2 regions of the Methylobacterium sp. 1030 genome follow, and region 1 is predicted to be linked to the other one. Evidence: predicted binding sites of a transcription regulator. Region 1 holds the regulator's gene; the other holds the start of a gene.
What was found. Region 1 encodes PhoB, which activates phosphate uptake and scavenging genes when phosphate is short. Its sites were predicted from a motif close to TGTCATNNANCTGTCAT; they were not measured.
Positions count from the first base shown of each region.

Region 2: ABIC30_RS05240 (CorA family divalent cation transporter) is a predicted target of PhoB. The motif match lies at 1,828-1,844, and genes of this name have one in related genera.

Region 1 covers NZ_JBEPKM010000016.1:61,093-64,654, reverse strand. Annotated here, with positions in the region: gene ABIC30_RS22450 (protein-disulfide reductase DsbD family protein) at 1-1,343, shown strand, start outside; gene phoB (phosphate regulon transcriptional regulator PhoB) at 1,523-2,218, opposite strand; gene phoU (phosphate signaling complex protein PhoU) at 2,341-3,060, opposite strand; gene pstB (phosphate ABC transporter ATP-binding protein PstB) at 3,170-3,562, opposite strand, start outside.
Region 2 covers NZ_JBEPKM010000003.1:151,630-155,191, reverse strand. Annotated here, with positions in the region: gene groL (chaperonin GroEL) at 1-1,311, opposite strand, end outside; gene groES (co-chaperone GroES) at 1,383-1,673, opposite strand; gene ABIC30_RS05240 (CorA family divalent cation transporter) at 1,885-2,871, shown strand; gene ABIC30_RS05235 (methyl-accepting chemotaxis protein) at 3,080-3,562, shown strand, end outside.

The sequences.
Region 1 (3,562 bases):
TCGCGTACGGCGACGAGCCGGTCCTCCCGGCCGCCGCGGCGCCGGCCGCGACCGCGCCGCCCGCGACCGCGCCGGCCGCCGCCGACTTCGACGCGCTGACGCTGGCGACCGCCGCGGCCTTCGCCTTCCTCGGCGGCCTGATCCTCAATCTGATGCCCTGCGTCTTCCCGGTCCTGTCGATCAAGGTGCTCGGCCTCGTGCGGCACGCGGGCGAGGGGCCGGCTCGGCTGCGGCTCCACGGCCTCGCCTACACGGCCGGCGTCCTGGCGAGCTTCCTGGCGCTCGCCGCCGCGCTGATCGGCCTGAAGAGCGGCGGGGCCGCGATCGGCTGGGGGTTCCAGCTCCAGTCGCCCGCCATCGTGGCGGGGCTCGCCTACCTGCTGTTCGCGATGGGCCTGAGCCTCTCGGGCGCGGTCCATGTCGGAGGCCGGCTCGCCGGCCTCGGCGACGGCCTCACCCGGCGCGGCGGCCTGAGCGGCTCGTTCTTCACCGGCGTGCTCGCGACCCTGGTGGCGACGCCCTGCACGGCGCCGTTCATGGGCTCGGCGGTGGGCTTCGCGCTGACCCAGAGCGCCGGCGTGGCGCTCGCCGTCTTCGCGAGCCTCGGCCTCGGCCTCGCCCTGCCCTTCCTGCTCCTGACCCTCTGGCCGCCGGCCCTGCGGGCGCTGCCGCGGCCGGGCGCCTGGATGGAGACCCTCAAGCAGGTGCTGGCCTTCCCGGTCTACGCCACCGTGGCGTGGCTGATCTGGGTGCTGGCGCAGCAGGTCGACCCGCGCGGGCTGCTGGCGGCGCTGATCGGCCTCGTCCTCGTGGGCTTCGCCGCCTGGGCCTGGGAGCACGGCCGCGCCGCCCCGCCGCGGGCCGGCCGGGTCGCGCAGGCCGCCGCCGCGCTGGCGCTGATCGCCGTCGGGGCCCTCGCCGTCACCCTGCCCCGGGACCGCGCCGCGCCGGCCGCGCAGGCCGCCGCCGACGGGATCGAGCCGTTCACGCAGGCGCGCCTCGACGCCCTGGTCGACGCGCACCGCCCCGTCTTCGTGGACATGACCGCCGCGTGGTGCATCACCTGCGCGGTCAACGAGGCGACCTCGCTCAACACCAAGGCCGTGCGGGCCGCGATGGCCGAGCGCGGCGTGACCTACATGAAGGGCGACTGGACCAACCAGAACCCCGAGATTACCCGCCTCCTGGAGAAGCACGGGCGCAGCGGCGTCCCGCTCTACCTGCTCTATACCGGGACGGGAGAGCCCCAGGTGCTGCCGCAGATCCTCACCGAGGGGACGGTCCTGGCGGCGCTGGAGGCGGTGCCGGCCGCCTCGGGCCGGAGCGCGGCGCTGGCGCGCTGAATCCCTGGAGACCGGGACGCGCGGATCTTCGCGGGCCCGTCCCACCGTCTTTGCGAGCGGAGCGAAGCAACCCAGCAGCGCCGCGCGCATCGGCGTCCCGCCGCCCTGGGTCGCTTCGCTGCGCTCGCGATGACGGTGCGCCGGAGCGAAGTCCTATCCGGACGGCCAGTGAGGCCGCCTCAGGCCTCCAGCGAGAAGGTCTCGTCGAAGGCGTAGCCCGAGCCCCGGACCGTACGGATCGGGTCGGTCTGGCGCGGGCCGTTCAGCGCCTTGCGCAGCCGCCCGACATGGACGTCGACGGTACGCTCGTCGATGTAGACGTCGTGGCCCCACACCCCGTCGAGGAGCTGCTCGCGGGAGAAGACCCGGCCCGGCGCCAGCATCAGGAATTCCAGGAGCCGGAACTCCGTGGGGCCCAGATGCAGCTCCTCGCCGCCGCGGCGGACGCGGTGGCCGGTGCGGTCGAGTTCCAGGTCGCCGGCCGCTAGCCGGTCCGAGACGTGGGCGGGCTTGGCCCGGCGCAGGAGCGCGCGGATCCGGGCGAGCAGCTCCGGGACCGAGAACGGCTTGACGATGTAGTCGTCGGCGCCCGTGCCGAGACCGCGGACGCGGTCGCCCTCCTCGCCCCGGGCGGTGAGCATAATCACCGGCAGGCGCTCGGTCTCCCGGCGCGCCCGGATCCGGCGGCACAGCTCGATCCCCGAGAGGCCGGGCAGCATCCAGTCGAGCAGGACGAGGTCCGGGATCCGCTCCGCCAGGAGCAGCTCGGCGTCGTCGCCGCGCGCCGCCGAATCCACCAGGAAGCCCTCGGCCTCCAGGTTGTAGCGGAGCAGCGTGCTCAGGGCCTCCTCGTCCTCGACGATCAGGACTTGCATGCTCACGTTCGAAGACTCGTTCTGCGGGCGGTCCCCGGATGGTGCAGGAGGCGCCGCCCCGCCTCAACCCGCACGGAGAGTGACCCCGGCCGCGCCCACAGGAAGGCGCCGGGGTCGGCGCCTCACGGCGCCTGCACGCCGTCCACGGTCGCGTAGTTCGACGCGTCGTTCTTCGGCCGGTCACCCGCCAGCGTCTCGCCCGTGGCGAGGTAGTGGATCGTCTCGGCGATGTTGGTGGTGTGGTCGCCGATGCGCTCGACGTTCTTCGCGCAGAACAGGAGATGCGTGCAGAACGAGATGTTGCGCGGATCCTCCATCATGTAGGTCAGGAGCTCGCGGAACAGGGAATTGTACAGGGCGTCGATCTCGCCGTCGCGCTCCCAGACGTCGTGGGCCGCCTGGACGTCGCGGCTCCCGTAGGCGTCGAGCACGTCCTTGAGCTGACCCTCGGCGAGGTCGCTCATGTGGCGCACGCCGAGCACGATCTTCTGGGCCGGCGCCTGGTCGGAGATCGCCACCACGCGCTTGGCGACGTTCTTGGCGAGGTCGCCGATCCGCTCCAGATCGCCGGAGACGCGGATCGCCGAGATGGTCTCGCGCAGGTCGATCGCCAGGGGCTGGCGCCGGGCGATCAGCAGCACGGCGCGCTCCTCGATGTCCCGCTGCAGCGCGTCGAGGCGCTTGTCGGCGAGGATCACCGCCTGGGCGAGCGTGTCGTCCCGGCGCACGAGGGCGTCGGTCGCCTCCGCGGTCATCTTCTCGGCGACGCCGCCCATCTCCGAGATCGAGCGACGCAGGTTCTCCAGGTCGGTGTCGTAGGAGGTGACGATATGGCCGGGCATGGCGGATCCTTCGATGGGGTCCCGGGGACGGCCCTCCGGGAGGCTTGCGGGACCCGCCGGCGCGCCGGAGACGCGAGCGGCGGTCCCGGGACCGGAGCGGCCCGGCAGACTAGCCGAAGCGGCCGGTGATGTAGTCCTGCGTGCGGCGTTCCGTCGGGTTCATGAACATCCGGTTGGTCGGACCGAACTCGACGAGCTGCCCCAGATACATGAAGGCGGTGAACTGCGAGATGCGCGCCGCCTGCTGCATGTTGTGCGTGACGATCACGATGGTGAACTCGTCGCGCAGCTGCTCGATCAGCTCCTCGATGCGGCCGGTCGAGATCGGGTCGAGGGCCGAGGTCGGCTCGTCGAACAGGATCACCTCCGGCTTCTGCGCCACCGTCCGGGCGATGCACAGGCGCTGCTGCTGGCCGCCCGACAGGCCGGTCCCGGGCTGCCGGAGCTTGTCCTTCACCTCGTCCCAGAGGGCGGCCTTGCGCAGGGATTCCTCGATCCGGCC
Region 2 (3,562 bases), on a different contig from region 1:
CTGCACGTCCGGGATCTCGGACTTCAGCTCGGCGACCGCCTTCTTGGCGCGCAGCAGCGCGGTGCCGCCGCCCGGGACGATGCCTTCCTCGACCGCCGCGCGGGTGGCGTTGAGGGCGTCGTCGACGCGGTCCTTCTTCTCCTTCACCTCGACCTCGGTCGCGCCGCCGACGCGGATCACCGCGACGCCGCCCGCGAGCTTGGCCAGGCGCTCCTGGAGCTTCTCGCGGTCGTAGTCCGAGGTGGTCTCCTCGATCTGCGCCTTGATCTGCGAGATGCGGCCCTCGATGTCGGACTTCTCGCCGACGCCGTCGATGATCGTGGTGTTCTCCTTCTCGATGCGCACGCGCTTGGCGCGGCCGAGCATGGGGAGCGTCACGTTCTCGAGCTTGATGCCGAGGTCCTCGGCGATCATCTGGCCCTTGGTCAGGATCGCGATGTCCTCGAGCATCGCCTTCCGGCGGTCACCGAAGCCCGGCGCCTTGACGGCCGCGACCTTGAGGCCGCCGCGGAGCTTGTTGACGACGAGGGTGGCCAGAGCCTCGCCCTCGATGTCCTCGGCGATGATCAGGAGCGGCTTGCCGGTCTGAACAACCGCCTCGAGCACCGGCAGCATGGCCTGGAGCGACGAGAGCTTCTTCTCGTGGATGAGGATGTAGGGGTCCTCGAGCTCGGCGACCATCTTCTCCGCGTTCGTGATGAAGTACGGGGAGAGGTAGCCGCGGTCGAACTGCATGCCCTCGACGACGTCGAGCTCGGTCTCGGCCGTCTTGGCCTCCTCGACCGTGATCACGCCCTCGTTGCCCACCTTCTGCATGGCGTGGGCGATCATCTCGCCGATCTCTTTGTCGCCGTTGGCGGAGATCGTGCCGACCTGGGCGACCTCGTCGGAGGTCGAGACCTTCTTGGCGCGCGCGATGATGTCCTTCACGGCGGCCTGGGTGGCGAGGTCGATGCCGCGCTTCAGGTCCATCGGGTTGATGCCGGCGGCGACGTACTTGGCGCCCTCGCGGACGATGGCCTGGGCCAGCACGGTCGCGGTGGTGGTGCCGTCACCCGCGATGTCGTTGGTCTTCGAGGCCACTTCGCGCACCATCTGGGCGCCCATGTTCTCGAACTTGTCGGCGAGCTCGATCTCCTTGGCGACCGTCACACCGTCCTTGGTGATGCGCGGGGCGCCGAAGCTCTTCTCGATCACGACGTTGCGGCCCTTCGGGCCGAGCGTCACCTTCACCGCGTCGGCGAGGATGTCGACGCCGCGCAGCATCTTATCGCGGGCGTCGGCGGAGAAACGAACGTCTTTCGCTGCCATTGTGTGCCTCTTAGCTGGTTGTTGAACCCCGAGTCCGGGACGGCCTCAAAGGGCGATGGCGGGTGACCCGATCAGGCGGCGACGACGCCCATGATGTCGGATTCCTTCATGATCAGGAGGTCCTGACCGTCGATCTTGACCTCGGTGCCGGACCACTTGCCGAACAGGACGCGGTCGCCAGCCTTCACGTCGAGCGCGTTGACGCGGCCGGCCTCGTCGCGGGCGCCGGGACCGACGGCGACGACCTCGCCCTCCTGCGGCTTCTCCTTGGCGGTGTCCGGGATGATGATGCCGCCCTTGGTCTTCTCTTCGCCTTCGATGCGACGGACGACCACGCGGTCGTGCAGCGGACGGAACTTCATGAGCTGCCCTCTTGCTTCAGGTCTTGAGTTGGCGTTGATGCGGCCGGCGGGACCGCTCGCAAACTCGACTGTTAGCACTCTGTCTCGGCGAGTGCCAAAGACGGCCGCGAGATAGGCGCGGGCGGGTTCCGAGTCAAGGCTGTCGCACCCCCGCGCGACGGTGCGATGACGCGCTGGCGGCCCCGTTCCCCCTCATGGATAACGCGCTCTCATGCTGAGCCTGCACGGACCCGAAGGCCCGGTGGCGCTGCGACCCGGCGGCCCGATCGCGCGCGACACCGTGTGGCTCGACCTGAACGACCCCACGCCGGAAGAGGCTGCGGCGGTCGAGGCCGCGACCGGCCTGCGGGTGCCGTCGCGGGCGGCGCTCTCGGAGGTCGAGACGTCGAGCCGCCTGCGCCGCGTGAAGGGCGGCCTCTCACTCTCGACCCCGATGATCACGTTCGAGCAGAGCGCGTCGCAGCTAAAGCCGCTGGGCTTCCTGCTGACCAAGGATCACCTCGTCACGATCCGCTTCCACGACCTGCGCGCCATCGAGGCGTCCGCGAAGCGCATCGCCGACGGCGACGGCAGCACGACGCCGAGCGAGATCTTCCTCGTCGTGCTGGAGGAACTGGTCGACAGCCTCGCCGACGCCCTCGAGGATATGGGCTCCGAGCTCGACACGCTCTCGACCCGCATCTTCGACTTCGACGTCCGCGGCGCCGAGCGGCGGCGCCTGGAGAGGCCGCCGCCCCGGCGCCGCGACCTCGCCCTGCGGCGGATCCTGCGCGGCATCAGCAACCGCGGGAAGGTTCTGGGCAAGATCCGGTCGAGCCTGCTCGGGCTCGAACGGATCATCCCGTTCGTCGCCGCGGCCTGCGACAGCCTCGGCCTGCCGGAGGATGCGCGCTTCGAGACGATCAAGCGGGACATCGAATCCCTCGACGAGTTCGAGACCCGGCTCGCCGAGAACGTGCAGTTCCTGCTCGACGCCGCGCTCGGCCTGATCACGATCGAGCAGAACAACGTCTTCCGGGTCCTCACCGTCGTCTCGGTGGTCGGCGTCCCGCCGACGCTGATCGCGTCGATCTACGGCATGAATTTCAAGCACATGCCCGAGCTGGATTGGGCGCTCGGATATCCCTACGCGCTCGGCCTGATCCTCATCAGCGCGGTCGCACCGATCGTATACTTTCGCATGCGCGGCTGGTTCTAATATTTACAAGCATGCTTCGGATCTGACGGCATTTATACTTGAATACAATCTCGCCGACGGCGTCGATCCGGACCCGGGCGCGCAGAGCGCGCGGCGCTTCAAGCATTCGCTCTCTGCCAGACAACCCTTAATCTGGACGAATGCCGAAATAAGGATTTCATTAACGCTGCGACGCTATACCCGACACCGGGGGAACGCGAGCAGCACCATGTTCAATCGCACTGTTTTCAATGAAGCCCAGGCCAAGATCGACGCGCTCGACCGCTCGCTGGCGATCATCGAGTTCTCGATGGACGGAACGGTCCTTCACGCGAACGAGAACTTTCTGCGATTGATGAAATACAGCCTCAGCGACGTCCAGAACCGCCATCACCGCATCTTCGTCGACAAGAGCTATGCCGAATCCGCTGACTACGCGTCGTTCTGGAGCAAGCTGAAGGACGGCCAGTACGTCACGGGCGAGTTCCTGCGCCTCGACAAGGAGGGCGACTCGGTCTGGCTCGAGGCCACGTATAATCCTGTCCTCGACGCGCGCGGCAAGCCCATCAAGGTCGTCAAGTTCGCCGCGGATATCTCGGCGAAGAAGAAGGAGATCAACCGGCTCCTGACGATGATCGACAACGTTCCGGTGGCGGTCATGACGGCCGATCTGAAGGACAACTTCAAGATCGACTACATGAACGCCACGTCG